2 regions of the Bradyrhizobium sp. TM102 genome follow, and region 2 is predicted to be linked to the other one. Evidence: riboswitches for the same ligand, from Rfam matches in the RefSeq annotation. Region 2 holds a riboswitch; the other holds the start of a gene.
What was found. Region 2 has a riboswitch for S-adenosylmethionine ahead of GDN70_RS05560 (O-succinylhomoserine sulfhydrylase). Riboswitches for the same ligand answer to the same signal wherever they lie in the genome.

Region 1: linked by a shared signal. The riboswitch ahead of GDN70_RS34490 (homoserine O-acetyltransferase) and the one ahead of GDN70_RS05560 (O-succinylhomoserine sulfhydrylase) in region 2 are both predicted to bind S-adenosylmethionine.

Annotation. Positions count from the first base shown of each region.
Region 1 is NZ_AP021855.1:7,286,356-7,301,485, forward strand. It holds gene GDN70_RS34455 (M23 family metallopeptidase) at 1-894, shown strand, start outside; gene GDN70_RS34460 (SMP-30/gluconolactonase/LRE family protein) at 1,049-2,668, shown strand; gene clpB (ATP-dependent chaperone ClpB) at 2,814-5,453, opposite strand; gene GDN70_RS34470 (MOSC domain-containing protein) at 5,693-6,481, shown strand; gene GDN70_RS34475 (TIGR02594 family protein) at 6,609-7,283, opposite strand; gene GDN70_RS34480 (alpha/beta fold hydrolase) at 7,501-8,364, shown strand; gene metW (methionine biosynthesis protein MetW) at 8,480-9,142, opposite strand; gene GDN70_RS34490 (homoserine O-acetyltransferase) at 9,144-10,340, opposite strand; SAM riboswitch at 10,432-10,511, opposite strand; gene GDN70_RS34495 (chorismate mutase) at 10,668-11,516, shown strand; gene hisC (histidinol-phosphate transaminase) at 11,553-12,650, shown strand; gene GDN70_RS34505 (prephenate/arogenate dehydrogenase family protein) at 12,647-13,585, shown strand; gene GDN70_RS34510 (LysR family transcriptional regulator) at 13,640-14,530, opposite strand; gene GDN70_RS34515 (SDR family oxidoreductase) at 14,636-15,130, shown strand, end outside.
Region 2 is NZ_AP021855.1:1,189,384-1,204,513, reverse strand. It holds gene GDN70_RS05580 (MATE family efflux transporter) at 1-426, opposite strand, end outside; gene GDN70_RS05575 (hypothetical protein) at 596-1,648, opposite strand; gene GDN70_RS05570 (PAS domain S-box protein) at 1,755-2,171, opposite strand; gene GDN70_RS05565 (2'-deoxycytidine 5'-triphosphate deaminase) at 2,281-3,417, opposite strand; SAM riboswitch at 3,498-3,577, shown strand; gene GDN70_RS05560 (O-succinylhomoserine sulfhydrylase) at 3,652-4,839, shown strand; gene GDN70_RS05555 (SGNH/GDSL hydrolase family protein) at 4,955-5,947, opposite strand; gene GDN70_RS05550 (SGNH/GDSL hydrolase family protein) at 5,960-6,739, opposite strand; gene GDN70_RS05545 (OpgC domain-containing protein) at 6,739-7,989, opposite strand; gene apaG (Co2+/Mg2+ efflux protein ApaG) at 8,169-8,561, shown strand; gene GDN70_RS05530 (Hsp33 family molecular chaperone) at 9,694-10,701, opposite strand; gene argF (ornithine carbamoyltransferase) at 11,016-11,951, opposite strand; gene GDN70_RS05520 (aspartate aminotransferase family protein) at 11,951-13,159, opposite strand; gene GDN70_RS05515 (GcrA family cell cycle regulator) at 13,615-14,127, shown strand; gene phoB (phosphate regulon transcriptional regulator PhoB) at 14,357-15,064, opposite strand; gene phoU (phosphate signaling complex protein PhoU) at 15,087-15,130, opposite strand, start outside.

The DNA of each region.
Region 1 (15,130 bases), 1.3 Mb from region 2:
GCCGATGCCGCGGCCAGCGCCAGCAGCGATGACGACGATGATGACGACGGCTCCGGCGTGCGGCTCTACCAGAGCATCTACGAGACCGCGATGCGCAACAAAGTGCCGATGCCCGTCATCGACGACATGATCAAGATCTACTCCTACGACGTCGATTTCCAGCGCAAGGTGCAGCCGGGCGATTCCTTCGACGTGTTCTACGCCGGCGAGGACGAGGGCGTGACGTCGACGGAGAAGAACGACGTGCTGTTCGCCTCCCTCACGGTCGGCGGCGAGACCAAGAAATACTACCGCTACCAGAGCCCCGACGACGGCGTCGTCGACTACTATGACGAGACCGGCAAGAGCGCGAAGAAATTCCTGGTCAGGAAGCCCGTCAACAACGCCATCATGCGCTCCGGCTTCGGCGGCCGCCGCCACCCGATCCTGGGCTATGTGAAGATGCACACCGGCGTCGACTGGGCCACGGCCTACGGCACGCCGATTTTCGCCTCCGGTAACGGCGTGATCGAGAAGGCCGGCCCCGAAGGCGGCTACGGCAAATATATCCGCATCAAGCACAACAACGGCTACGAGACGGCCTACGGTCACATGTCCGCCTTCGCCAAAGGCATGGAGATCGGCAAGAAGGTGCGGCAGGGCCAGGTGATCGGCTTCGTCGGCTCATCCGGCCTGTCGACCGGCCCGCACGTCCACTACGAGATCCTGGTCAACGGCCGCTTCGTCGATCCGATGCGCGTGAAGCTGCCGCGCGGCCGTTCGCTCGAGGGCCCGATGCTCGCAGGCTTCGAGAAGGAGCGCGACCGGCTCGACGGCATGATGAGCGGCCGCGGCGGCGCCATCGCCCGCATGTCGGATGCGACCGGCGGCCCGTTGCAGGTCAGCAACCGCTAATTGCAACCGGCCGACATCGGCCGGACATCTCCAGAACACGATCCGAATTCGACGTTCTCGCGCGAGGCCCCGCTTGGCGGCGTCTCAACGTCAAGTTTCGTTTGCCAAAGCGGCACCAGGGGCGAATACTTTCCAAAAAACGGGAGGTCTCGCCATGAAGAACAGGCTCGCCTGCGCAGCGGTCGTCGCTGCCCTTTTCGCCACCACGAGCGTATCGGCCGAGACTTGGGAGGTCACCAAGCTGGTCCAGGGCTCGGCATTCCATGGCGTGCATGGGCTCGGCATCGACAAGGCCGGCCATCTGTTCGCCGGCAGCGTCGCCGGCGCCGCTCTCTACGAGGTGGACGTATCAGGCGGTACCGCCAAGGTTGCAATCCCCTCGCCGATCGGAATGGCCGACGACATCGCGTTTGCGCCCGACGGCACCATGGCCTGGACCGGATTTCTCACCGGCGATCTCTATGCGCGCAAGGGCGACGGCCCGATCAAGAAGCTCGCGAGCGGCCTTCCCGGCATCAACTCGCTCGCCTTCCGCAAGGACGGCAGGCTCTATGCCACCACCGTTTTCCTCGGCGACACGCTCTATGAGATCGACGTCGAGGGCGTGAAGCCGCCGCGCCAGATCATGGAGAAGATGGGCGGCCTCAACGGCTTCGAGTTCGGTCCCGACGACAAGCTCTACGGTCCGCTCTGGTTCAAGGGCCAGGTCGCGAAAGTCGATGTCGACAAGGCCGAGCTGACCGTCGTCGCCGACGGCTTCAAGGTCCCGGCCGCGGTGAACTTCGATTCCAAGGGCAATCTCTTCGTGGTCGACACCGCGCTCGGTCAACTCGTCCGGGTCGATCCCAAGTCGGGCGCCAAGACCCTGGTCGCGCAACTGAAGCCGTCGCTGGACAATCTCGCGATCGACGACAAGGACCGCATCTACGTCTCCAACATGGCCGACAACGGCATCCAGGAGGTCGATCCCGCGACCGGCCAGGCCAAGCAGATCATCATCGGCAAGCTCGCTTTGCCCGGTGGCATCGGCGTCACCTCGGAGAACGGCAAGGATACGATCCACCTTGCCGACGTGTTCGCCTATCGCACGGTGGACGGCGCAACCGGCGAGGTCACCGAAAAGGCGCGCATGCACGCCGCAGGCACCACGCTGGAATATCCGATGAGCGCGACGGCGAAAGGCAACGACGTGGTGCTGTCGAGCTGGTTCACCGGCACGGTGCAGGTGATCGACGCCAAGACCGGCGCGACGCGCGACATGCTGCACGGCTTCAAGGCGCCGCACGATGCGATCACGCTCGCCGACGGCAGCATTTTGGTAGCCGAGCTCGGCACCAAGTCGCTGGTCAAGGTGAGCGGCGAGCACGGCAAGGATCGCACCACGCTGATCGGCGACCTCGAGGGCCCGGTCGGGCTCGTCCGAGGCAAGTCCGACGAAGTCTACGTCACCGAAGCCTTTGCAGGCACCGTGTCCCGGATCGACAGCAACGGCGAAAAGACCGTGGTCGCCAAGGAGCTGAAAATGCCCGAAGGCATCGCGCGCGGGAACGACGGCAAGCTCATCGTGGCGGAAGTCGGCGCCAAACGGCTGATCGAGATCGCGCCGGAAAGCGGCAAGATCACCGAGATCGCCGCCAATCTCCCGATCGGCCTCGCGGGCGCTCCCGGCGGATTGCCGACCAACATTCCGACGGGCGTCGGCATCGGAGCTTCAAGCGTGATCTATTTCTCGTCCGACATCGAGAACGCCATCTACAAGGTGGTGAAGAAATAGCGTCTGATCCCCACCGCGTTAGCTAAAGCGGGATGCTGCGCACCTTTTCGGACCACGCTTTTGCCAGCGCCCCCCAAAACAAAACGCCCCGGAGAGGCTGACCTCTCCGGGGCGGCTTGTCGTTTCAGGCTTTGATCGCCCGCGTTCAGTTCAGCTTCCGCTTCGCCACTGGCGCCTCGAACTGGGTGATCTCGGCGGTCTGCGGTGCCTTGCCGTTGAAGGTCAGCACGTTGCCTTCGGAGGAGATCGCGACACTGTCGCCGTCCCTGACGTCGCCGGCCAGGATCATCTCGGCGAGCGGGTCCTGGACGTGACGCTGGATCACGCGCTTGAGCGGCCTTGCGCCGTAGGCGGGGTCCCAGCCCTTGGCGGCGAGCCAGTCGCGGCCAGCGGCGTCGAGCGTCAGCACGATCTTGCGATCGGTCAGCAGCTTCTGCAGCCGCGCGAACTGGATCTCGACGATCCGGCCCATCTCGCTCCGCTGCAAGCGGTGGAACAGGATGATCTCGTCAACGCGGTTGAGGAATTCGGGGCGGAAATGCCCGCGCACCATTCCCATCACCTGCTCGCGCACGGCCGAGGTGTCCTCGCCCTCCGGCTGATTCACCAGGAATTCCGAACCGAGGTTCGAGGTCATGATGATCAGCGTGTTGCGGAAGTCGACGGTGCGGCCCTGGCCGTCGGTCAGGCGGCCGTCGTCGAGCACCTGCAACAGGACGTTGAAGACGTCGGGATGCGCCTTCTCGATCTCGTCGAACAGCACCACCTGATAGGGCCGGCGCCGCACCGCTTCGGTGAGCGCGCCGCCCTCGTCATAGCCGACATAGCCCGGAGGCGCGCCGATCAGCCGCGAGACCGAGTGCTTCTCCATGTATTCGGACATGTCGAGGCGGACCATCGCGGTCTCGTCGTTGAACAGATACTCCGCGAGCGCCTTGGTCAACTCGGTCTTGCCGACGCCGGTGGGCCCTAAGAACATGAACGAGCCCGTGGGGCGGTTCGGGTCCTGCAGGCCCGCGCGCGAGCGGCGCACGGCAGTTGCGACCGCACGCACGGCCTCGGCCTGGCCGACGACGCGGGTGCCGAGCTGCTCCTCCATCTTCAGGAGCTTTTCCTTCTCGCCCTCCAGCATCTTGTCGACGGGCACGCCGGTCCAGCGCGAGACCACCTGGGCGATGTGGTTGGCGGTGACCGCCTCCTCCATCATCTCGCCGGAGCCTTCGCGCGCCTCGATATCCGCAAGCTGCTTCTCGAGCTGCGGGATCCGGCCATAGGCCAGCTCGCCGGCCTTCTGGAATTCGCCGCGACGCTGGGCGTCGGCGAGATCGACGCGCAGGGCGTCCAGCTCCGATTTCAGCTTCTGGGCGTTGGAGAGCTTGTTCTTCTCCGCGCTCCAGCGTGCCGTCAGCGCCGCGGACTTCTCCTCGAGCTCGGCCAGCTCCTTCTGGAGCGCCTCGAGACGGGATTTGGAGCCGGGATCACTTTCCTTCTTGAGAGCTTCCTGCTCGATCTTGAGCCGGATGATCTCGCGGTCGAGCGAATCCAGCTCTTCCGGCTTGGAATCGACCTGCATCTTCAGCCGGGCCGCGGCCTCGTCCATCAGGTCGATCGCCTTGTCGGGCAGGAAGCGGTCGGTGATGTAACGGTTGGACAGCGTCGTCGCGGCAACAAGCGCGGAATCGGTGATCCGCACGCCATGGTGCTGCTCGTACTTGTCCTTGAGGCCGCGCAGGATCGAGATGGTGTCCTCGACCGAGGGCTCGCTGACAAAGATCGGCTGGAAGCGCCGCGCCAGCGCGGCGTCCTTTTCGACATGCTTCTGGTATTCGTCGAGCGTGGTCGCGCCGATGCAGTGCAGCTCGCCGCGGGCAAGCGCGGGCTTGAGCAGGTTGGAGGCGTCCATCGCGCCGTCGCCCTTGCCGGCGCCGATCAGCGTGTGCATCTCGTCGATGAACAGGATGAAAGTGCCCTCGCTCCCGGTCACTTCCTGGAGCACGGCCTTCAGCCGCTCCTCGAACTCACCGCGGTATTTTGCACCCGCGATCAGCGCGCCGAGGTCGAGCGAGAGCAGCTTCTTGTCCTTCAGGCTCTCCGGCACGTCGCCGTTGACGATGCGCAGCGCGAGGCCTTCGGCGATGGCGGTCTTGCCGACGCCGGGCTCGCCGATCAGGACGGGATTGTTCTTGGTCCGGCGCGACAGCACCTGGATGGTGCGGCGGATCTCCTCGTCGCGGCCGATGACCGGATCGAGCTTGCCGTCGCGCGCGGCCTGGGTCAGGTCGCGGGCATATTTCTTCAGCGCGTCGTACGCGTTCTCGGCGGTGGCCGAGTCTGCGGTGCGGCCCTTGCGCAGGGCCTCGATCGCCGCATTGAGGTTTTGCGGGGTGACGCCGCCCTTGGCGAGGATGGTGCCGGCCTCGCTGGTCTTCTCCAGCGTCAGGCCGAGCAGCAGCCGCTCGACGGTGACGAAGCTGTCGCCGGCCTTCTCGCCGGCCTTTTCGGCGGCATCAAAAGTACGGGCGAGCTCGGGCGCCAGATAGATCTGCCCGGCGCCACCGCCACTGACCTTCGGCACCTTGCCGAGGGCATCCTCGGTCGCCTTCAGAATTGCACGGGAATTGCCGCCGGCGCGGTCGATCAGACCGGCAGCCAGCCCCTCATTGTCGTCCAGGAGGACCTTGAGCACGTGCAGGGTGGAAAACTGCTGGTGTCCCTCGCGCACCGCGAGCGACTGCGCTGACTGGACGAAGCCCCTGGAGCGTTCGGTGTATTTGTCGATATTCATCTTTTCTGTCCCTCGGCCTGCCCCTGGAGCCCTCTAAGGCACTCCAAACGGCATCTTCACTGGGTTTCCGATTACCGCATTGACGTTTCTCAACCGGTAACGGTCGTGTTTTGCCGACGTCGCCGCCGGCCTGAGGCAGATGTGGGAAGCAGGCTGCAGATGCGAAAGAGGCCAGTTCACAATTTCGTGCGCTGATCCGCCGGCTTGGCGGGGCCGGCTCGAATCCCTTAAGTAGCGGCATGACAGCTAGCCAGACCGCCGAGATCACCGGCCTTTACCGCTACCCGATCAAGGGCCTGACACCGGAGCTCCTGCACCGCGCCCCCTTGCGGACGGGCCAGACCCTGCCCGCCGACCGCCGCTACGCCATCGAGAACGGTCCGAGCGGCTTTGATCCCGAACGGCCCGAGTGGAGGCCGAAAATCCAGTTTCTGATGCTCGCACGCAATGAGCGGCTTGCCGAGCTCGACAGCCGGTTCGACGACGCTACCAATGTCTTGACCATCCGCAGGGACGGCCAGACCGTCGCCAGCGGCGATCTCGAGACCGCGGCCGGGCGCGCCGCCATCGAGCGCTACTTCGCGGAGAATTTTCAGCCGGAGCTGAAGGGGCCGCCAAAAGTCCTGTCAGGCCGCGACCACAGCTTCTCCGACGTCGCCCGCAAGGTGGTCTCCATCATCAATCTCGGCAGCGTCCGCGCCATCGAGACCATGCTGGGCGGCGCTGCCGTGCATCCGCTGCGCTTCCGCGCCAATCTCTATGTGAAGGGTTGGCCGGCCTGGTCGGAGCTCGATCTCGTCGGCCAGACGCTGGCGATCGGCGCGGCGCGCCTGAAAGTGGTCAAGCGCATCGTCCGCTGCCCGGCCACCAATGTCGACCCGTTGACGGCCAAGCGCGATCTCGAGATTCCGCCGACGCTCTCGCGCAACCTCGGCCACATGGACTGCGGCATCTATGCCGAGGTGATCGAAGGTGGCGACATCGGCGTCGGCGATGCGGTTGCGGCGGAAGAGCCGAAGCTGGTGTGAGCGAACTCCGCTGCCGTAGGGTGGGCAAAGGCGCTCTTGCGCCGTGCCCACCATCTTTATCGAGCGGACGGAAGTGGTGGGCACGCTTGCGCTTTGCCCACCCTACGGCACCGTCGCTATGGCACCGTTAGTTCGGCATGACATAGGCATAGATCCGGCCGCGCGAGACCGGCGCTTCGCGGACGCGGTTGCCGTTGTTGCCGGAGATCATGATCGGATTGCCCTGCGCGTCGATGCCGGTGATGATGCCGACATGACCGCCGCGGCGGCCGCGCGACATCACCGCGATGGCGCCGACCTGCGGACCGGAGACACGGGTGCCGTAACGCGCGAACGAGCTCGCCATGTCGGAGCCCGAACCCTTATGGCCGGTGTGCTCCAGCACCATGTTCATGAAACGCGCGCACCACAGGCTGCCGCGCCCGGTCGGGTTGCCGCCGACATAGCGGCGCGCCTCGGATACCAGGCTCGATCCGCCGCCGAAGCCGCCGCTATTGGCCATTGCGGTGTTAGCCATGGCGGTATGGGCCATGCCGCCGCTGTTGGCGTTCGGATCATAGCTCGCCTGGGTGTCGGCGAATCCGCCCGCCTGCAATTGCGCCGCGCTGCGCTCGAAGCGCGAGCTGCGGGCATGGTGGCGGTAATGATGATGCCTGGCGTGGTGCACGTAAGCGTGCCGCTCTGCGCTATGACGATGATGCGGCCGCGCTGAGGCCGGAGAAACCAATGCGGCAACCGCCGCGAACAAAATCGCCAGCGCGACAACACAACGCGACAGGCGAGACGCAAACAACTCAAACATTCTTCATCCTTCGTTGACACCCCACTTCCCAATCGGCCCGTGCAACGGCCGACATCGGTCTGGCCGTTAAGCCGTCCGATGTGGCGAGAAAAAGACGCGGGCTGCCTGCGAATAGCTGCGATGATTTTGCGCCGATACTGGCTTGAGGCTGCCGCATTGCCGACAACAGCATTAACTGCAATCCTGCAAAGGCGGCTTTAAGAGAGGGAAACGGTTAATGCCCCACGCCACGACCAGGGACGACGTCCGCATCTATTTCGAAGAAGCGGGTCAGGGAACGCCAATCATTTTTCTGCACGAGTTCGCGGCCGACTACACCAATTGGGAGCCGCAGATGCGCTACTTCTCGCGCGGCCACCGCTGCATCACCTATTCGGCGCGCGGCTACACGCCGTCGGACGTGCCTGAGGGCGAGGTCTACAGCTACACGCATTTCTACACCGATGCGCTCGCAGTGCTCGATCATCTCAGGATCGAGCGGGCCCATCTGGTCGGCCTGTCGATGGGCGCCTACTCGTCGCTTCAGATCGGATTGAACGCGCCGCAGCGCGCGCTGTCGATGACGCTGGCCGGCGTCGGCTCCGGCTCGGAGATCGAGAACATGGAGGCCTGGCGCAAGCAGTGCCGCGCCAATGCCGAGCAATTCGAGACGCTGGGCTCCGCCGAGGTCGCAAAGGTCACGCGCGAGGCGCCGAGCCGGATTCCCTTCCTGGTGAAGGACCCGCGCGGCCATGCCGATTTCTATGCCGCGCTGGCGCGCCACGATTCCAAGGGATCGGCGCGCACGATGCGCGGCTTCCAGGGCGGCCGCCCCTCGATCTACACGATGACGGACGCAATCAAGCGCGCATCGACGCCGGCGCTGATCATCTGCGGCGACGAGGACGATCCGTGCGTCGGGCCGAGCCTGTTCCTGAAGCAGCATCTGCCCACGGCGGGGCTGGCGATGTTTCCGAAGTCCGGCCACGTGCTCAATCTCGAAGAGCCCGCGCTGTTCAACGAAAGCGTGGAGCGGTTCGTGACGCTGGTGGAAGCGGGACGATGGCCGGCGCGCGACCTGAGGTCGCTGGCTCCACACTAGCTGTCATTCCGGGATGCGCCGAAGGCGCAGACCCGGAATCCATCGGGCTGCGGGCGTTGTTGCACGATGGATTCCGGGCTCGCGCTACGCGCGCCCCGGAATGACGCCTACGGCGTCACTTCCCCCCGCCCCGGCTGAGCAGGAACACTGCCTGCTCCCCGAACATGTTCCACACCCACCAGGGCAGATTCAGCGGCACCGGGCGGCCGTAGAGATCGAGCGCGACCGAGCGCTCCATCTTGACGTTGATCTCGTCGCAGAGCTGCACGAAATCCTTGATGGTGCAGAAATGGATGTTGGCGGTGTCGTACCAGGTCGCCGGCAAATTCTCGGTGCGCGGCATGTGGCCGCCGACCAGGAGCTGGAGCCGCATCTTCCAGAAACCGAAATTCGGGAACGAGACGATGGCGCGGCGGCCGATGCGCAGCAGATTCTCCAGCACCACGCGCGGCTGCCGGGTCGCCTGCAGCGTCTGCGACAGGATCACGTAGTCGAAGGCGTCGTCGGGATAATTGACGAGGTCGGTGTCGGCATCGCCCTGCACCACCGCAAGGCCCTTGGCGACGCAGCGATTGACGCCCTCGCGCGACAGCTCGATGCCGCGGCCGTCGATGCCGCGGGTCTCCAGCAGCTGAAGCAAATCGCCCTCGCCGCAGCCGACGTCGAGCACTTTCGAGCCCGGCTTGACCATGTCGGCGACCAGCAGATGATCGGCGCGAAACTGGCCGGACGATCCGGTCGCAAGGCCGCCCAGCGGCAATACTTCCTGCACAGACATGCTAGCCATCCTTCAGTCCACGCGCCTTGCCCGCCGATTGCAGGAAGGCGCGGGAGATGTCGAAGAATTCGGGCACGTCGAGCAGGAAGGCGTCGTGGCCGCGATCGGTCTCGATCTCGGCGAACGACACCCGTGCGCTCGACGCATTCAGCGCGTGCACCAGCGCGCGCGATTCCGAGGTCGGAAACAGCCAGTCGCTGGTGAAGGAGACCACGCAGAAGCGGGTCGCAATTCCCGCGAACGCCTTCGCGAGCACGCCGCCATGGTCGGCGGCGATGTCGAAATAGTCCATCGCACGCGTCAGATAGAGATAGGAATTGGCGTCGAAGCGCTCGACGAAGGAAGAGCCCTGATAGCGCAGATAGGACTCGACCTGGAAGTCGGCGTCGAACGAGAAGGTCGGCAGCTCGCGGTCCTGCATGCGCCGTCCGAACTTGCGATGCAGCGCCGCGTCCGAGAGATAGGTGATGTGCGCCGCCATCCGCGCCACCGCGAGCCCGCGATGCGGATGGATGCCATGATCGGCATAGCCGCCGCCGTGCCAGTCGGGATCGGCCATCACGGCCTGGCGGCCGAGCTCGTGAAAGGCGATGTTCTGCGCCGAGTGCCGCGTCGCGCAGGCGATCGCCAGCGCGGAGAACACGCGGCCCGGATAGGCCGCGGTCCATTGCAGCACCTGCATGCCGCCCATCGAGCCGCCGACGACCGCGAACAGCGTGTCGATGCCGAGCCGGTCGACCAGCATCGCCTGCGCACGCACCATGTCGGGGATGGTGATGACGGGGAAATCGAGGCCCCAGACCTTGCCGGTGGAAGGATTGAACGAGGCCGGCCCGGTCGAGCCCATGCAGCCGCCGATCACGTTGGAGCAGATGATGAAGTAGTGCTTGGGATCTATGGGTCGGCCGGGGCCGACCAGCGTCTCCCACCAGCCGGGCTTGCCGGTGACGGGATGCACGTTGGCGACATGCTGGTCGCCGGTCAGCGCATGGCAGATCAGCACCGCGTTGGAGCGATCGGCGTTGAGCTCGCCATAGGTCTGGTAGGCGATCTGGAACGGGGTGAGATCGACGCCGCAATCGAGCCGCAGCGGCTGCTCGGCGCCGAAATGCGCGATCTGCGAGCTTGGATGATCCACCTCGTGCGACCGCTCGTCGGCGCTGATCGCAGGACTCGGTATCGACTTGACGCCACCCATCTGACCATCGACCTCGTTTGCGATCAAACGCGTGATCGCCACTTGCATCAGGCCATGAAAAACCCGGCCTGAACGATAGGTTCGGCCGGGATCGGAAGCGTCCCCGGCCTGTTTAGCGAGTTTTTTAACGTGGCTGCAAGCCGGCCGGCTCAAATGACCACGGAACGGGCAAAAGCTACCGTCTTGGGCGGTTTTCGTCAAGTCGCGGCCCGGATCGGCCCAATTCGTCTCTCACGCGTCGTCCGAAAAGGACGTGATTTCTCTTTGCTTTCGCTGCCCTGACTGCCTAATCAGGACATCCCCCATCGAAACCATCGACAGCCAGACATGTCCCAACGTCCGCCCGCGCCACCATCGCTTCAGGAACTGCGCAAGGAGATCGACGCGATCGACGAGGGCATGCATCGCCTGCTGATGCAGCGCGGCGACATCATCGACCGCCTGATCCAGGTGAAGCAGACCCAGGAGGTCGGCTCGGCGTTCCGCCCGGCGCGCGAGGCCGCCATGATGCGCGAGATCGTGCAGCGCCATCGCGGCATCCTGCCGCTCGACACGGTCGAGAGCATCTGGCGCGTCATCATCTCGACGTTCACTTACGTGCAGGCGCCGTTCTCCGTGCATGCCGACATCTCGGCGAGTGAGCCGGCGATGCGCGATTCCGCGCGCTTCCATTTTGGCTTCACCGTGCCTTACGTCGCGCATTTCAGCGCGCAGGCCGCGGTCGAGGCGGTGGCGAAATCCAAGGGCGATCTGGCGCTGGTCTCGGCAACGTCCAGCCGCACACCCTGGTGGCTCTTGCTCGAAACGGAAGGCGCGCCAAAAATCATCGCGCGGATGCCCTTCGTCGAGCGTGCCGATCATCCGGCCGCACTGCCGGTGTTCGCGATCTCGCGCGTCGCCGACAGCGCCCTGGTGACGGAGGTCGAGACCTTCAGCGTCCGCGTGTCCGGGTGGAACGCCGAGGTCGCGCGCGCCCTGTCGCCGCTCGCCGAGATCGTGGCGGTGCCTGATACCGCCTTCGACGGCGCGGCGCTGCTGGTCTCGGTCACGAGCGCGACCAGCATCGACAAAATCAGGGCTGCCCTGATCGAGGCGGGGGCCTCGGTGCGCTCTACAGCCCTCGTCGGCAGCCACGCAACGCGCTATACGGTGCCCCCGACCGGGGCCAAATCGTAAACCACGCGCCGCGCCCCGCCATTTTCGGAGTTCAAGATGTCCCGCCCCGTGCCGAATCCCGGCATTCTCGATATTGCGCCCTACACGCCCGGCAAGAGCCCGGTCGCCGAGCCGGGCCGCAAGGTGTTCAAGCTGTCGGCCAACGAGACGCCGTTCGGGCCCTCGCCCAAGGCGATCGAGGCGTTCAAGCACGTGGCGGATCACCTGGAAGACTATCCGGAAGGAACCTCGCGCGTGCTGCGCGAGGCGATCGGCCGCTCCTTCGGGCTCGACCCGAACCGCATCATCTGCGGCGCCGGCTCGGACGAGATCCTCAATCTGCTCGCCCACACCTATCTCAGCCAGGGTGACGAGGCGATCTCCACCACGCACGGCTTCCTGGTCTACCCGATCGCGACCATGGCGGTGGGCGCCAAGAACGTCGTCGCGCAGGAGACCAACCTCACCTGCGACGTCGACGCCATCCTCAAGGCGGTGACGCCGAAGACCAAGCTGGTCTGGCTCGCCAACCCCAACAATCCAACCGGCACCTATGTGCCGTTCGACGAGGTCAAGCGCCTGCGCGCCGGCCTGCCGTCGCACGTGCTGCTGGTGCTCGATGCCGCCTATTGCGACTACGTCTCGCGCAACGACTACGAGATGGGGATCGAGCTGGTCGCTACCACCGAGAATACGGTGGTGACGCACACCTTCTCCAAGATCCACGGCCTCGCGGCACTGCGCATCGGCTGGATGTTCGGCCCCGAGCACATCATCGACGCGGTCAACCGCATCCGCGGCCCGTTCAACGTGTCGACGCCAGCAATGTATGCCGCGGTCGCCGCGATCGAGGACACTGCGCACCAGGCGATGTCGAAGCAATTCACCGAGACCTGGCGCAACTGGCTGACCGAGGAGATCGGCAAGCTTGGGCTGAAGGTGACGCCGAGCGTCGCCAATTTCGTGCTGATCCACTTCCCGACCGACAAGGGCAAGACCGCGGATGACGCCGACGCCTTCCTGACCAAGCGGGGCCTCGTGCTGCGCGGCTTGAAGAATTACGGCCTGCCGCATTCGCTGCGCATGACCATCGGCACCGAGGAGGCCAACCGCCTCGTGGTCGACGGCTTGCGCGACTTCATGGCCGGCAAATGAGCAGCGCACCGCACTTCCAGCGCGTCGCGCTGATCGGCTTCGGCCTGATCGGCGGCTCGATCGCGCGCGCTGCGAAGCTCCAGAGCCTGGCGGGCGAAATCGTCACCACCGCGCGCTCGGAGAAGACCCGCGCGCGGGTGATGGAGCTCGGGATCGTCGATCAGGTCGTGGCGACCAATGCGGAAGCAGTGAAGGATGCCGATCTCGTCATCCTCTGCATTCCCGTCGGCGCCTGCGGCGAGGTCGCGCAGGAGATCGCCGCGCATCTGAAGCCCGGCGCCGTTGTCTCCGACGTCGGCTCGGTCAAGGGCGCCATCGTCAGGGACATGGCGCCGCATCTGCCGAAGACCGTTCATTTCGTGCCGGCGCACCCCGTGGCAGGCACCGAGCATTCGGGGCCGGATTCAGGTTTCGCCGAGCTCTTCATCAATCGCTGGTGCATCCTCACCCCGCCGGAAGGCGTCGACGCGGCCGCGACTGATCGCCTGCGCGCCTTCTGGGCGGCGATGGGCGCCAAGGTCGAGGTGATGACGCCGGACCATCACGATCTCGTGCTCGCGATCACCAGCCATCTGCCGCATCTGATCGCCTACACCATCGTTGGCACCGCCGACGAGCTGGCGCAGGTGACGGAGTCCGAGGTGATCAAATTCTCCGCCGGCGGTTTCCGCGATTTCACCCGCATCGCGGCGTCCGACCCGACGATGTGGCGCGACGTCTTCCTCGCCAACAAGGAGGCCGTGCTGGAGATGCTCGGCACCTTCACCGAGGACCTCGCAAAACTGACCCGCGCGATCCGCCGCGGCGACGGCGAAGCCCTGTTCGACCATTTCACCCGCACCCGCGCCATCCGCCGCGGCATCGTCGAGATCGGCCAGGATTCGGCGGCCGCGGATTTCGGCCGGCAGCACGGGCAGCTCGGCAACAAGCCGTGAGTTCGTAGCTCGGATGGCGCCAGCGCGGGAGCGATCTCGATCTGCTCCCTTGACCTAGTCGATGAAGGCCGCGAGCTCACCCGGCGTCCCCGAGGGAAAGGCTTCCTTGAGAAAGTCGAGGAACGCGGATACGCGAGCGCTGAGCAGCCGGCGCGAAGGGTACAGCGCCCAGAGGACGATCTCCGGTCCGTCGACATCACCCCAGTGGACGAGCTTGCCGGCCGCCAGGTCGTGACTCACAAGCGACACAGGAAGGCGAGCGGCGCCCACGCCTGCGCGGACCGCATCGCGAACCATAACGATCGAGGACAGGCGAAGCACCGGATCGGTCGAGATCCGTGAGTTTCCGATCGAAGACTTCACCTCCCACGCCGATGTCAGATCGCTCGCACCACGCACCACGGTCGGAACGGCAAGATCGTACGCAGGGCGACTGAGGTCGGGGCTCGCGACCACGACCAGCCGATCGCGCATCAGGATTCGTCCGACAAGGGTTTCGTCGGGGTCGGGATTGACGCGGATCACGAGGTCATAGCCTTCCTCGATCATGTCGACGGCGCGGTCTTCCGTCGTGACCTCGAGCCGCACCTCCGGATATTTCAGAGCGAACGCAGCGGCCAGCTTTCCCATCGCAGTTTGCGAGAAAAGCAGAGGCGCGCTGATCCGCAAGCTGCCTCGCGGCTTGGCACCGCCTGAAGCGATCGCCGCCGCCGTCTCGTCGAGTTCGGCGAGCAATGTTCCCGTCCGCTCATAGAGCGCCCGCCCTTCCTCGGTGAGCTTCAGCGTGCGGCTTCCGCGCTCGAAGAGGCGCAAGCCAAGGCTGCCCTCCAGCTCGGAGACCCGGCGCGAGAGCGTCGCCTTCGGGCGGCCGGCAGCCCGGGCGGCCCGTCCGAACCCGCCGTGACGGGCGACAAGGTTGAAATCGGCGAGTGCGAGCAGATCCATATGTTCCACCAATGAGACGGTCTGTACAAATATAGCGTCTATCGGCCCGCACGTGGGTCACTAATTTGCGGGGGTGTCCAGCAACCCACCCCGGAGAGTGAACCCATGACCATCCTCGTGACCGGCGCCACCGGCAATGTCGGCCGCCAAGTCGTTGAACAGCTCGTCAAGCGCGGCGCCGATGTTCGCGCCCTCGTCCGCGATCCTGCAAAGGCCAACCTGCCGCCGGGCGTGAACGTCGTGCAGGGCGACCTCCTGGACGTTGACTCGCTGCGCAGTGCGTTCTCAGGCGTCTCCACCCTGTTCCTGCTCAACGCCGTGGTAGCGGACGAATTCACCCAGGCGCTGATCGCCCTCAACATTGCGCGAGAAGCTGGCGTCGAGCGGCTCGTCTATCTGTCGGTGATCCACAGCGATCTGTACGTGAACGTGCCGCACTTCGCGGGCAAGTTCGGCGTCGAGCGGATGATCGAGCAGATGGGCTTCAACGCCACCATCCTGCGCCCCGCCTACTTCATGAACAACGATCTCACGATCAAGGACGTGGTGAGCGGATACGGCGTCTACCCCATGCCGATCGGCGGCAAAGGACTGGCGATG
Region 2 (15,130 bases):
CATTTCCAGCACCCGCGGCCCGAAGATCAGCATGCCCAGCATGAAGACGAGGCCGAAGCTGATACCGATCAGGATCGCATGCGCGGCGAGCGTGGCGGCGCGTTCGCGGTTCCCGGCGCCGAGCGCGCGGGCAATGGCGGAAGCCACCGCACCACCCATGGCGCCGCCCGACATCGTCATGGTCAGAATGATTGTCGGAAACACCAGCGCCATCGCCGCCAGCGCCTCGACGCCGAGCCGGCCGATATAGGAGGTCTCCGCGATCACCGTACAGGTGCCGGCCGAGAGCGCGATCACGTTAGGCCAGGCGAGAGAGAGCAACGTGCGCAGGATCGGCCCGTCTACAAGCGCGCTTCGTAGCGGCCGCGGGGGCGGCGGCAGCGGACGCTCTTGCTCATCGACCGGGATTTCGGCGATGTCGGACATGTCCTCTCCGGGGCAGGGGGCGCCACTTGCGGCGCGGCAATGCGTAGGTGTGCCGATTATTTTCTTCGCGCAGAAGGCGCGGCGAGAGGCTTGTTAGCACGGCTCGCAGCGATTCCACCTGCGCCAGCTGCAGGCGTGCCCTGCGGCAGCGCATTTCGATGGATGAAGGCTATTCGATCGTCCAGACCAGCGGCGCGCGGCCGCCAGCAGCAGCGCGCATGCGCACGCCGATGTGCCGCCCGCATCCCGCAGCCAGGCCTTCGAACAATCCCTCCAGCACCCTGGCGCAGGCGCCGTGATAGTCGGCGACGTCGTCCATCAGTTTCCAGCTCTGCTGGCGGATTTCGAACGCGCCTTCGGATTGCGAGGTCTCGGCCGTGTCATCCTGCGCCGCGAACAGCGCGTTCAGGAACGACGCGAATTCGCTTGCCCCGCCGCGGCTCATCGCCAGTGCCGCCGCGACCTCGTCGAAATATTGCATGCCGATCAGCTTGCCGGTGAGGTGCAGCAGATAGCCGGCGTCTTCCGGGCCGAACAGCTGCACCATCACGGGCGCCGCCGTGCGCACATATTCCATCGCATAGTTGCGATAGGCTTTTTCAAGGCGCGGTTTCGGCCAGCTCGCAACCGGCAAAGCCGGCGCAGTCTTCGCATCGAACAGCGGCGCTTCCAGATGCCGCGCGAACACCAGGCGCTGATCGAGCTCGAGCGGATGATCGTACTGGTGGTAGTAGCCTTCCAGCCCGTCCTGGCCGTCGACGCTCTGCTTGGTGCAGACGAAGCCGAGCCTGAGATCGCCGAGCGCGACGCCATTATTGGCGTGCCATCCCCGCAGCATGGCGCGGGAAACCTCGCCCGGCACGCCGCAGATCGCCGTGCCTTTCCAGATCCAGCGCGGCGGCGGATAGCGGATCCAGGCCTTGGCATCGCTCTCATACATGTATTCGACATGCACGCCGCCGATCCAGTTCGAGAGATAGTGATATTGCGCGGCCGCCACCGCCGGCGGCAGATGATCGATCCCGAGCTTCCTAAGCCCCGGCAGGAAGCGCTCCTGCTGCTGGCGGCGGAACACGCGGAAGACGAACTCCGCTGCATCCGCAGTGCCGCGCCGCGTGACGACGGTGAGAATGAGGCCGGTGAAATAGGCGTGGTAGAGGTCGGCGACCGCACGCCAGCGCTTCCATTGAGCTTCCTGCGCGGCGTCAGCTGCGGCGGTCATTCGTTTCGCTCCCGATCGTGTTGCGATCGAGTGTGTCACCGCACCTTCCGGCAGGCAACATGACGCCCGTGCAGAGCGCCCTGCGTGGCCACCCGCCAATTCCGCATCACGAAGTTTGCGGTGGCGTCTTGGCCGCGCGCTCTCGCTCGACCCGTTCGGTGACATCGCGCGCCATCGCGACCGATCCCAGGACGTTGCCGCCGGAATCCCGCACCAGCGCGAAGGTCATCTCGATGTAGAGCTTGCGACCGCTCTTGTGCAGCGCGCGGGTCAGTGTCGGCCTGCCCGCAAGCTTCATGCTGCCGCTCGCGAGTGCGGCCTCGAAACCTTTCCAGTGCGCGGCGCGCAAATGCTCGGGAATGATCAGGTCGAGATTCTGGCCGAGCGCTTCCGTCGCGGAGAAGCCGAACAGGGCCGTCGCTGCGCGGTTCCATCGCATGATCGTGCCGGAGCGGTCCGAATAGATCAGCGCATCCGCGACGTCTTCGGCGATCTTTGCGTCGAGTTCGGATGGGTTGCTCATGTCGTCACCTCGCATGTAGCCCGGATGGAGCGGAGCGTAATCCGGGATCGTGCCACGAGTGAGACTGCCCCGGATTACGCTTGCGCTCCATCCGGGCTACAGGATCGGGCTACACCCGAAAATGCTTCGATAGTTTGAGGCCCTGGGCCTGGTAGTTGGAGCCGATGCGTTGGCCGTACATCGCGTCGGGACGGGCCAGCATCTTCTCGTAGACGAGGCGGCCGACGATCTGGCCGTGCTCGAGGATGAACGGCACTTCGCGCGAACGCACTTCGAGCACGGCGCGCGATCCTAGCCCGCCCGCGCCGGCATAGCCGAAGCCGGGATCGAAGAATCCGGCATAGTGCACGCGGAATTCGCCGACCAGCGGATCGAACGGCACCATCTCCGCGGCGTAGTCGGGCGGCACCTGCACGGCTTCCTTCGAGGCCAGGATGTAGAACTCGCCGGGATCCAGGATCAGACTGCCGTCCGGGCGGGCCGAGATCGGCTCCCAGAAGTCCTCGACGGAATAGCCGGCGCGACGATCGACGTCGACCACACCGGTGTGGCGCTTGGCGCGGTAGCCGACGAAGCCGTTCGCTTTCTCGCCGGAGAGATCGACGGAGACGGCGACGCCGCCGGAGAGATCGGCATCGTCGATATCGACGAGGCGCTCGGCGGCATGAAGCGCATCGAGCTCGTCGGCATTGAGGATGGCGTCACCGGTGCGGAAGCGCACCTGCGACAGACGCGAGCCCTCGCTGACCAGCACCGGAAACGTCTTCGGGCTGATCTCGGCATAGAGCGGGCCGTGATAGCCGGCGCCGATCATGTCGAAGCGGCGGGTGCCGTCGGCGATGACGCGGGTGAAGACGTCGAGCCGGCCGGTGGAGCTCTTCGGGTTCGCCGCCGCGACGATCTCCGGCGGCAGCGCGAGGCTCTCCAGCAGCGGCACGATGTAGACGCAGTTGGTCTCCAGCACCGCGCCGTCGGCGAGGCTGAATTCGTGCAGCTTCAATTCGTCGATGCGCTCGGCGACGGTGGCGCCGGGACCGGGCAGGAAGCTGGCGCGGACGCGATAGGCGATGTCGCCGAGACGCAGATCGAGGCTCGCCGGCTGGATCTGGCTCTCGACGAAGTCATAGGCGGGCAGGATGAGACCCGCCGCCGCCATCGCCGCGATCATGCGGTCGGGCAGGATACCATTGGCGTCGGGCGCGACCGTGAACGTCAACCGGGGGTCCTCATCAGGGGTCAGATGCATCCGGACATGCCGGAAATACAAGTCTTTTACGGCTATCCGATGGACGCCTTGACGGAAAGGGCATTGCGGAATATGAGCATCACTTATCCCGTGGTGATTTGAGCCGGCCGGCTTGCAGCCACGTTAAATAAGTCGCTAAACAGGCCGGGGACCTCTGTGATCCCGGCCCGTGGATATATCCAGGCCGGTTTTTTTGTGACCGTTTTCGACGAGACGGTCATGTCGGAGGTACCTATGTCGAAGTCGACCACCAACTACCGTCCCGAAACCCGCCTGGTCCATTCCGGCACCCTGCGCTCGCAATATGGCGAGACGTCGGAGGCGCTGTTCTTGACGCAAGGCTACGTCTACGACACCGCGGAGCAATGCGAGGCGCGGTTCAAGGGCGAGGATCCGGGCTTCATCTATTCGCGCTACTCCAATCCCACCATCGCGATGTTCGAGCGCCGCATGATCGAGCTCGAAGGCGCCGAAGCCGCCCGCTCGGCGGCGACCGGCATGGCCGCGGTGACGACGGCGATCCTGGCGCCTCTCAAGGCCGGCGACCACGTCGTGGCCTCCCGCGCCCTGTTCGGCTCGTGCCTCTACGTCATCCAGGACCTGCTGCCGCGCTACGGCATCGAGACCACGCTGGTCGACGGTCTCGATCTCGACCAATGGCAGCGCGCCGTGAGGCCGAACACCAAGACGTTCTTCCTGGAGAGCCCGACCAACCCGACCCTCGACGTGCTCGACATTCCCGGGATTGCCGAGATCGCGCACAAGGGCGGCGCGCGGCTCGTCGTCGACAACGTGTTCGCAACGCCGATCTGGCAGAGCCCGCTCGCGCTCGGGGCCGACGTCGTGGTCTATTCCGCGACCAAGCATATCGACGGCCAGGGTCGCTGCCTCGGCGGCATCATCCTGTCGTCGGAAGCCTTCATCGCCGAACACATCCACAATTTCATGCGCCAGACCGGCCCGTCGATCTCGCCGTTCAACGCCTGGGTCCTGCTCAAGGGCCTGGAGACGCTGGGCGTACGCGTGCGCGCGCAGACCGACACCGCCGCGCGCATCGCCGACGTGCTCGCGAGCCATCCGAAGATCTCGCGCCTGGTTTTCCCGGGCCGCGCCGATCATCCGCAGGCAGCGCTGGTGAAGAAGCAGATGCGTGGCGGCTCGACGCTGGTCGGCTTCGAGGTCAAGGGCGGAAAGGCTGCAGCGTTCCGCGTGCTCAACGAATTGAAGCTGGCGAAGATCTCGAACAATCTCGGCGACGCCAAGAGCCTCGTCACGCATCCGGCGACCACGACGCATCAGCGTCTGAAGCCGGAGGACCGCGCCGCGCTCGGCATCAGCGAAGGTTTTATCCGCTTCTCCGCGGGGCTCGAGCATGCCGATGATCTGATCGAGGATCTGACGGCGGCGCTGGAGAAGGCGTAGCCACGTATTCGCAATCGTAGGGTGGGCAAAGCGAAGCGTGCCCACCGTTCTCGATTACAACGACGAGGTGGTGGGCACGGCGCTTTGCGCCTTTGCCCACCCTACGGCAGCGTGCCTACATCGGCCGATAGGTCCGCACATCCCCCGGCACGTTCACGCCCAGCTTGATCTGCCCCACCGAGCGGATGATGTCGTCGCCGAGCAGCTGGGCGAAGCAGGCATAGCCCCAATCGTTCATGTGCAGGCCGTCTGCGATGACGAAGCTCTCGACCGGAATCGATTGGTTCTCGTGCCAGTCGCGCATCACCTCGAAGCGCGGGAAGATGCCGACGTGACGAAGCTCGGCGACCTTGCCGAGCAGCTTCACCATCTTGCCGGCGCTTTCGCCGCGCTGGTTGACGGCCGGCGAATATTGCGGATCGACCAGCACGATGTCAGCGCCGCCGGCGGCCTGGATGCGGCTGATGCCGTCCTCGACCATTTTGGCGGTGTCGCCGGGATCGAGATTGCGCAGCACCGCGTTGGTGCCGACCTGCCAGATCACGAGATCCGGATGCACGTCGATCACCTGGGTCTGGAGACGCTTCATCATCTCGGGCGCATCCTCGCCGCCGACGCCGGCATTGACGACGGTGATGTCGGCGGTCGGATAATGGCGGCGCAGCTGGGCGGCAAGACGATTCGGATAATTGAACTCCGGCGAGCTCGCGCCGAATCCTGCGGTCGACGACGAGCCGAACGCGACGATGAGGACGGGCTGGCCGGCGACGAGCTTGCCCGCGACATGCGGCAGCGAGCCCATCGCCTTGGAGCCGCCCTTCGGCGGCAGGCAGGGCACGCGGTTGAAGACGTCGCCGGCGGATTTGGCGACCTGTTTCACCTTGTCGATGGCGCGCGCGGTGATGCCGCGCTGCTCGGGAGAGGTTGCGGCGACATTGGTCTGTGAGGGCGAGGCGGGCGCGGGATCAGCCGACTGCGCGGGTGCAGGCGTCGCCTGTGCGGCTTGCGTCTGCGCATGGGACTGCGGGGCCGGCGCCAGCAACAACAGCACTGCTGCTGCAGGCGCGGCCAACCATGCCGTCAGGCAAAAAGGGCGGAGAGAACTCATTAACGCTAGACCTCAATTTTGCTGCTGGGCCGGCTCCAGATGGGCTGCGTCGATCACGAACTGTGCCAACGCCCGGCCAAGGCAATCATGAACCTGCTTCGCCAGTTCGGGCCCGCGGGACGGGCTGAACAGGTCGAACTGACCCTGATCATTCCACTGCCGCATGATCGTGAAGCGATCGAACAGCGGAATATCATGCTCCTGCGCCACGACGCGCATATTGTCGAGAAATGGCTGGGCCGAGATCATCGTTTCGGTACGCGGGCTGTACTGCAAATTCATCAAGACGACGTCGGCCCCTGCCTTTTGCAACGCAATAACCCCCTCGGTGACTGCGCTGCGAAATTCGTCGGGATCGATGGATCGGATGGCATCCACGGTCCCGGTCTGCCAGACGACCAAAGTAGGCGTTTTTGCTTCCATCAGCTTAACGAAGGTCGAGGCGGCCTCCTCCGCCGTTCGCTTGCTCTGTATTTCTACGGAGACGTGCACCGCTTCCGACGGCGGCAGCTTTTCCTTCAGAATCGCTTCCATGCGCGCCGGATAGGAGCTGCCCTCCGAGGACGGAATCGTGGTCGAGCGGCTGCCGATGACCAGGATTTCGAGCGGCTTGCCGGCCTTGATGGCCTCGGCGACCTTGGGAAGCTGGCTTTCGCTGGTAAGCAGATAGGACGGCAATTCGCACGCCGCGGGCGCGGTGGCAGCGCTAGGCGCAGCATCGCCCGCCCGCGCCACAGGCGCGGCGAGGCTACCGCATAGCAGGACCAGGCTCAGGAGAACCTTCGCCTTCATCAGCCCCCTCCCGCCAGATCGGCGTTGCCGACGGCGTTTTTGGTTTTCGCACCGCTCTTGTCAGCCACGCGCTTGTACCACGAAATCACCCAGGCCACGCCCCACATGATCAGGACCCCGGAGAGACTAATCAGCGCATGCATGGCTGCCCCGCCGGAGACTTCGGCGAGAATGAAATGCCCGGCGAAGGCCAGGAAGACACCGAGGCAGAAGATCTCGAGAGAATGCTGGCCGCATAGAATCAATGGTCGCAGCCAGCGCGATTTCAAGCCCGGCCAATCCCGGGGTAGGAAGCGCACGGTGAGCGCGGCCAGCGCCAGGAAATGCGTGAAGCGCAGCACGTCGAGATCGGTCTTGTCGATCGGATACATCCACTGCTCGACCCGCTTCGGCATGAATTGGGAGAGCTGCGGCACATACCAGGTCAGCGTCACGTAGAACGCCGCGGCGAGATAGGCGATCGAGATCCACATCGTCACCGGCGAAGCCAGGATACGCGACATCCGTCGCGCACCTCCGAGCGCGCACCATGCACCGAAGACGAACAGCAATTGCCAGGCGAAGGGATTGAAGGCCCAGAAGCCGTTAGGATAGGCCGACAGGTAAAGATCGTATTCCCAGGTGACCGCGTAGAGCGCGACCGAGAGGCCGAGCGTGACGTCGGGACGCCATTTCATCGACCACAGGATCAGCGGCAGCGCCAGCATCAGCACGATGTAGAGCGGCAGCACGTCCATGTTGACGGGACGGAAGCGCAGCAGCAGCGCCTGCACGATGGTGACGTCGGGCTGCTTGAGGAAATCCATGATACCCATCTCTTCGGTGTAGAGCGGGTTCTCGAACCTGGTCGCGACGTAGGAGATTTCGGCGAGGAAGATCGTGAACAGGAAGACGTGGGCGACGTAGATCTGCCAGACCCGGCGCAGGATGCGCGCGGTGGCGATGACGACGCCGCTCTCCAGCATCGCCCTTCCGTAGACGAAGGCGGCGGTGTAGCCGGAGATGAAGATGAAGATCTCGGTGGCGTCGCTGAAGCCGTAATTGCGGATCGTGAACCAGGTCAGCAGACTCGGCGGCAGATGGTCGATGAAGATCAGCCACAGCGCCAGCCCGCGGAACAGGTCGAGCCGGAGCTCGCGCTCGCCGATGGCAGGCAGCGTGATGGCCGGCGCCCTCGCGCGCGGCTTCGCCCCCGCGGGCTTGGCGGTTCCCGCGATCGTCGATCCCGTCACTTGGTCGGCAATGGTCATCGGGGCCTAAAAACCCTTGCGCAAATCGCGACGTCGAGAAGTGTACCGGTCCGGTCGTCGTCTCGCAAAGCGGCCGGATCACGTCCGGGTGTCATTCCCCTCGAATTCTGGCGGGACGATGTCGCCAAAGCCGCCTCCGGCGTTTGGTTCCAGCGCCGGATTTCGGTATGATAGCAACCATGTACCGCGCCGTGACCCGCCAGATCGAAGTGACCGTCGAGCCGAACTTTGTTCCGGAGCAGTCGTCGGCCGACCGCTCCCGCTACTTCTGGTCCTACACCATCGTCATCGTCAATTCGGGCGAGGAGACCGTGCAGCTCAAGACGCGGCACTGGATCATCACCGATGCCTCCGGCCGCCAGCAGGAGGTCAAGGGCGAGGGCGTGGTTGGCGAGCAGCCGATCCTGGCCCCCGGCGAGCGCTTCGAATACACCTCCGGCGTCCCGCTTTCGACCGCCTCCGGCTTCATGACCGGCCGCTACCAGATGGTCACCGAAAGCGGCGAGCGCTTCGAGATCGACGTTCCCGCGTTTTCGCTTGATAGTCCCGACAACAAGCGGGTGTTGAATTAGGGCCTCGCTCGTGTCCCGGACGCGCCGCAACGCGAAGCGTTGCTGCGCAGAGCCGGGACCCAGGGGCGGCCCGGCACGCGGCGAGATGGGCCCCGGCTCTGCAGCGCACCGCACCGGACGATGCTTCGCATCACCGGGAGCGCTGCGCTGCGTCCGGGGCACGAGAGCAGAGTGTGGCGCACGCATTCTCCACGTCGTCGTTGCGATGCTCCAATGCAGATCCCAGCGGCAGTGCCGTAGGGTGGGCAAAGGCGCTTAAGCGCCGTGCCCACGATCTCCATCGATAAGCAACAAAGACGTGGGCACGAACGAGATTGAGCTTGTGGCAGGCAGTTCGGCTTGCAGACACGCCTTCGCGGCCTCGCGGCTCAATTCGCCCGAGCTTTGCTTCATCGCTCACCCTCATTAGCCAAGAGGGCGCAGGGAAGACCGGGTGCCGGCTCGCACCCGCGGTCCGCTGCGCGAAATGCACGCGCAAGAAGAACCGCACAGCAGCATACAGGTGGTGCCGAACACTCGGCCTTCCCTGCGCAGTGGCTGGACGGCTTATGCCGTGATCTCCCGGGAGCCGACCATTCCTTCTGGCCTCCCTCGCCCCGCGAATTGGATGATGCAGTCTGCCCGGTTGGGCTCGCTCGCACCTTCGCAAGACTTGACCGTGGCAACGACGGCCAGGACCACACGGTTTTGCCGTACGCACGGCCCGCCATTTCGCCGCAGTTTTTCCTGGCCCCGTCGACGAAGCCGGAAACTTACAGACGAGACGAAGCCTAGCAGCGCCGTCGTCTGCACGAAGCCTCGGACTCACAGGGACACCCCGCCCTGCCCGCGCCTCTCGTGCCGACGCTGCCGCGTCCACCGCAACCCGGCTCGCGAAACGTGACGACGCGCGATCGCCCCTCAAGGTCGAGCCGGGATGGACGACACATACGCCGAAACCGAATTTCGGTAAAGTGGAATATTTTTAGCGGAGCGGATTGACAGAGGGCGACACACGCGCGGTGCCGTAGGGTGGGCAAAGGCGCGCTCTTGCGCGACGTGCCCACGAATTCTCCCAGTCACACGCAGATCGTGGGCACGCTTCGCTTTGCCCACCCTACGAAGCTACGAGAGCTCGCCAAGCGCCTGCGAATTACGCGTCCTCCACGCCGGCCTCGTCCGGCGTGAAATCGTACACCGACGAGCAGAACTCGCAGGTGACGACGACCTTGTCGTCCTTCACCATCGCGGCGCGATCGTCGGGCGAAAAGCTCTTCAGCATCGAGGCGACCGCATGGCGCGAGCAGGAGCATTGCGCCTTGAGCACCATCGGATTGAACACGCGCACGCCGCGCTCGTGGAACAGGCGGAACAGCAGCCGCTCGCCGGAGAGCTCGGGATCGATCAGCTCGACGTCCTCGACGGTCTCGATCAGCGAACGCGCCTCGACCCAGGCATCGTCTTCGGCAACGCTGTGCACCTCGACGCCATCGGGGGCATCGCCGGGATGCAGATCGGCCTGCCGCGCGCGCTCGGGCGCCTTCGGCAGAAATTGCATCAGCATGCCGCCGGCGCGCCAGCGATGCTTGCCGCCGTCGTTCGAACGCCACTCCTCGCCGACCGCGAGGCGCACGCGCGTCGGGATCTGCTCGGAGCGCAGGAAATATTCGTGAGCGGCGTCTTCCAGGCTGCCGCCGTCGAGCGCGACCAGGCCCTGGTAGCGGCTCATGTCGGGGCCCTGGTCGATGGTCATGGCGAGATGACCGCGGCCGAGCAGCGTGCCGGAATCCCTGGTATCGCCGAGACGCGCGGCATCGAAGCGCGCATAGGCCCGCAGGCGATCCGGCGCCATGTAGTCGACGACCAGGAACGACACCGGGCCGTCGGTCTGGGCCTGCAGGATGAAGCGGCCCTCGAATTTCAGCGCGGTGCCGAGCAGCGTCGTCAGCACGATGGCCTCGCCGAGCAGCTTGCCGACCGGCGCCGGATAATCGTGCTTGGTCAGGATCTCGTCGAGCGCCGGGCCAAGCCGCACCAGGCGCCCGCGCACGTCGAGCGCGTCGACCTCGTAGGGCAACACGGCGTCATCGATCGGAACCGCTGATGGCGCGCGAACCGGGCCTTCGGGGCCGGCTTTCATCTCAGGGGATTGGGAAACCATGGGGCGTTATCTGGGGTCGGAGGGCGGAAATGGAAGGGGGCGGCGGCGGTGGTATGTTCCGGATACAAGTCGAACTGAACGAAGCAACCTCAAACTCGGTGTCGTCCCGGGGCGCGCGAAGCGCGAGCCCGGGATCCATAACCACAGGATGACGTGATGGCGCGAGCTGACAACTCCGAGTCCTCGCCAAACTCAGTCCTGTGGCTATGGGTCCCGGATCGGCGCTCCGTTCTGGACAACGCTACGCGTTGCCAGAAGCTGCGCTTGTCCGGGACGACACCGTATGTGAGGTGATCGCCGGGCCTCCAGCGAAGCTACTTCACCGCGTCAAAACACCAGGCCAGAATGCCCTTCTGCGCATGCAGGCGGTTTTCGGCCTCGTCGAACACGACCGATTGCGGACCGTCGATCACTTCATCCGTGACCTCCTCGCCGCGATGGGCGGGCAGGCAGTGCATGAACAGCGCGTCGGGCTTGGCCAGCGACATCAGCTTGCCGTTGACCTGATAGGGCTTGAGCACGTTGTGGCGGTGCTCGCCTTCCTTGTCGCCCATCGACACCCAGGTGTCGGTGACGACGCAGTCGGCGCCGCGCACGGCGGCTTCCGGATCGGTGCCGAGCATGATCGGCGCGCCGGTCGCCTTGATGAAGTCGCGCATCGCCTTTTTCGGCGCGAGCTCCGGCGGCGTTGCGACATTGAGCTGGAACTTGAAGCGCTCGGCGGCGTGAGCCCAGGACGCCAGCACGTTGTTGTCGTCGCCGGTCCAGGCCACCGTCTTGCCCTCGATCGGGCCGCGATGCTCCTCATAGGTCATGAGGTCGGCCATCACCTGGCAGGGATGCGAGCGCCGCGTCAGGCCGTTGATGACCGGCACGGTGGCGTTGGCCGCGAGCTCCAGCAGCGCATCGTGGTTGAGGATGCGGATCATGATGGCGTCGACATAGCGCGACAGCACGCGCGCGGTGTCGGCGATGGTCTCGCCGCGGCCGAGCTGCATCTCGGCACCGGTGAGCATGATGGGCTCGCCGCCGAGCTGACGCATCGCGACGTCGAACGACACGCGTGTCCGGGTCGACGGGCGCTCGAAGATCATCGCCAGCGTCTTGCCTTCGAGCGGCCTGACCGGCTGCTGCGCCTTCTGCTTCGCCTTCATCGCGGACGAAGCTGCAAGCATGCGCTTGAGCTCCGACAGCGGCAGCTCGTTGATATCGAGGAAGTGCTTTGGAGTTTTATTGGGGGACTTGCTCATCAGCTTGCCGCCCGCTTGGTCTGGCTGGACGAGATTGCGGCGCAGGCGCGCTCGAGCCGCCCGACGCTGTCCTCGATCTCGGCTTCGGTCACGATCAGCGGCGGCAGGAAACGCACGACATTGTCGCCGGCCCCGACAGTGAGCAGCTTTTCGTGACGCAGGGCCGCGACCAGATCGCCGGAGGGCACCACGGCCTTGATGCCGATCAGGAGGCCTTCGCCGCGCACTTCGCTGACGACATCGGGATGACGGTCGATCACGGAGGCAAGCTTCTGCTTCAGCAGCAGCGACATTCTCTGCACGTGGTCGAAGAAGCCGGGCTTGAGCATGACGTCGAGCACCGCGTTGGCCGCGGAGATCGCCAGCGGATTGCCGCCGAAGGTCGAGCCGTGCGAGCCGGGCCCCATGCCGGCGGCCGCATCCGCGGTCGCCAGCACCGCGCCGATCGGGAAGCCGCCGCCAAGCGCCTTCGCCAGCGACATCACGTCCGGCGTGACGCCGGTGCGCCGATACGCGAACAGATCACCACTGCGGCCCATGCCGGTCTGCACCTCGTCGAAGGCGAGCAGCAGGCCCTTCTCGTCGCAGAGCTGGCGCAACGCCTTGAGGAAGGTCGGCGTTGCCGAACGCACGCCGCCCTCGCCCTGGATCGGCTCGATCAGGATGCCCGCGGTGTGCGGGCCGATCGCCTTCTTGACGGCCTCGATATCGCCATGCGGCACCTGGTCGAAGCCATCCATGGGCGGGCCAAAGCCTTCGAGATATTTTGCAGATCCGGTCGCGGCGAGCGTCGCCAGCGTACGGCCGTGAAAGGCGCCTTCGAAGGTGATGATGCGATAACGTTCCGGATGTCCCTTGGAGAAGTGATGATGGCGGACCAGCTTGATCACACCCTCCAGCGCTTCGGCGCCCGAATTGCAGAAGAACACGAAGTCGGCAAAGCTCTCGTTGCAGAGCCGGTTGGCGAGCTTCTCGCCATCCGGGCTCTGGAACAGGTTCGACATGTGCCAGAGCTTCGTCGCCTGCTCCTGCAGCGCCTTGATCAGATGCGGGTGGCAATGGCCGAGCGCATTCACAGCCACGCCCGAGGTGAAATCGAGATAGCGATCGCCATTGGTCGCGATCAGCCAGCAGCCTTCGCCGCGCTCGAAGCCGAGGTCGGCTCTGGCGAAAACGGGGAGCAAATGCGGCGCTGCGCTGTTAGTCATGATGTCACTTGAATGTTGCGGACGGTGTGACGCGTGCATTGCGCAACGCACCATCGACCGGCCCGGAAAACGAAACGTGCCGCCTTTTAAGGGCGGCACGCGCGACTATCTTATGCCTGGCAAGACGGGTGTCAATGCCGCCCGGAAAGCCTCGGGAAACGCTGAATCCGTAGTCTTGCGGTGCCGATTTTGCGGGTTTTCACCACGGAACATGTGGAAGCGAGTCGGCGGACTCTTGCGCGGGAGTCACGCCATATTGTAGCGTTTGGATTGTCAGATACGACATCTCGTGCAGCGGTTCTGATCCCAAGAGTCCTCTTGTACCGGCGTAAACGTTCGGGCGTCAGTCACGCGCCCGGCGAGCCTTAAGGGATTCTGACGGCACGGGTTTTTGAAGGCTTAGGCAATCGCTGCGAGGCCCCAGGATGGCGGCGCGTAGCGAGGGAAAGGGTGCAATGACGGTTTTGACCTGGTCCGACGATCGCGTCGAGCAGCTGAAAAAGCTCTGGGAGGCCGGACTTTCGGCCAGCCAGATCGCAGCTGAACTCGGCAATGTGACCCGCAATGCCGTGATCGGCAAAGTGCACAGGCTCGGTCTGTCCGGCCGTGCCAAGAGCCCTTCATCGGCAGCGCCCCGGCCGCGCAAGGCGCGTCCCGCGCAGCACATGATGCGGGTGACCCGCCCCATTGCGCGCGGCAACACCGCGCTGGCGCAGGCCTTCGAGGTCGAGGTGGAGGCCGAACCGGTCACCTACGACAACGTGGTGCCGATGAGCCAGCGGCTGTCGCTGCTCGAGCTGAACGAGGCCACCTGCCATTGGCCGGTCGGCGATCCCTCCAGCCCCGATTTCTTCTTCTGCGGCGGCAGGGCGCTGTCCGGCCTGCCCTACTGCGCCCAGCACTCGCGCGTCGCGTATCAGCCGGCGGCGGATCGCCGGCGTGCCCCGGCAAAGCCGGGTCCGCGGTGAGTGGATTTAGCTGATCGCAAAGACGGCAGCCGTCACACGACGGCGCCTCAACCAACTCGGTGTCATCCCCGCGAACGCGGGGATCCATAACCACAGGGCGCTGTTGTTGCGCGAGATGGTCACTCCGAGTCTTCGCCAAACCACTGCCTGTGGTTATGGGTCCCTGCTTTCGCAGGGACGACACCGGAGAATGTGGCGGCAGCCCACCAAACCCCAACGCCTGCAAACCTTACGTCTGCTCCGCCTTCGCGAAGCGATCGTCGAGCGCGTAGCCGGCGCCGCGGACGGTGCGGATCGGGTCCTGCTCGCGGCCGAGATTGAGCAGCTTGCGCAGGCGGCCGATATGGACGTCGACGGTGCGCTCGTCGATGTAGATGTCGCGGCCCCAGACGCTGTCGAGCAGCTGCTCGCGCGAGAACACGCGGCCCGGATGCTCCAGGAAGAACTCCAGCAGGCGATATTCGGTCGGACCGAGATCGATCGGCCGGCCCGAGCGCGCCACGCGACGCTTGTCGCGGTCGAGCTCGATGTCGCCATAGGCCAGCACTGTCGCGAGTCGCTCAGGACTGGCGCGGCGAAGCAGGCCCTTCACGCGCGCCAAAAGCTCCGGCACCGAGAACGGCTTGACGATGTAGTCGTCGGCGCCGGTCGCAAGTCCCCGCACCCGCTCGCTCTCCTCGCCGCGCGCGGTGAGCATGATGATCGGCAGCTGCTTGGTGTCGGGCCGGGTCCGCAGCCGCCGGCACAGCTCGATGCCCGACAGGCCCGGCAGCATCCAGTCGAGCACGATCAGGTCCGGGATGTGCTCCTTGAGGCGGGTGTCGGCGTCGTCGCCGCGCATCACCGTCTCGACGTCATAGCCGTCGCCTTCGAGGTTGTAGCGAAGCAGCTCGGTGAGAGCTTCCTCGTCCTCAACCACCATAATGCGTGCGCCCATCGGGTCGTCGCTCCTTGAGTCTTCAGGTATTCGGGACCGTCGTGGCGAAGGTGGTCATGTCGCCCT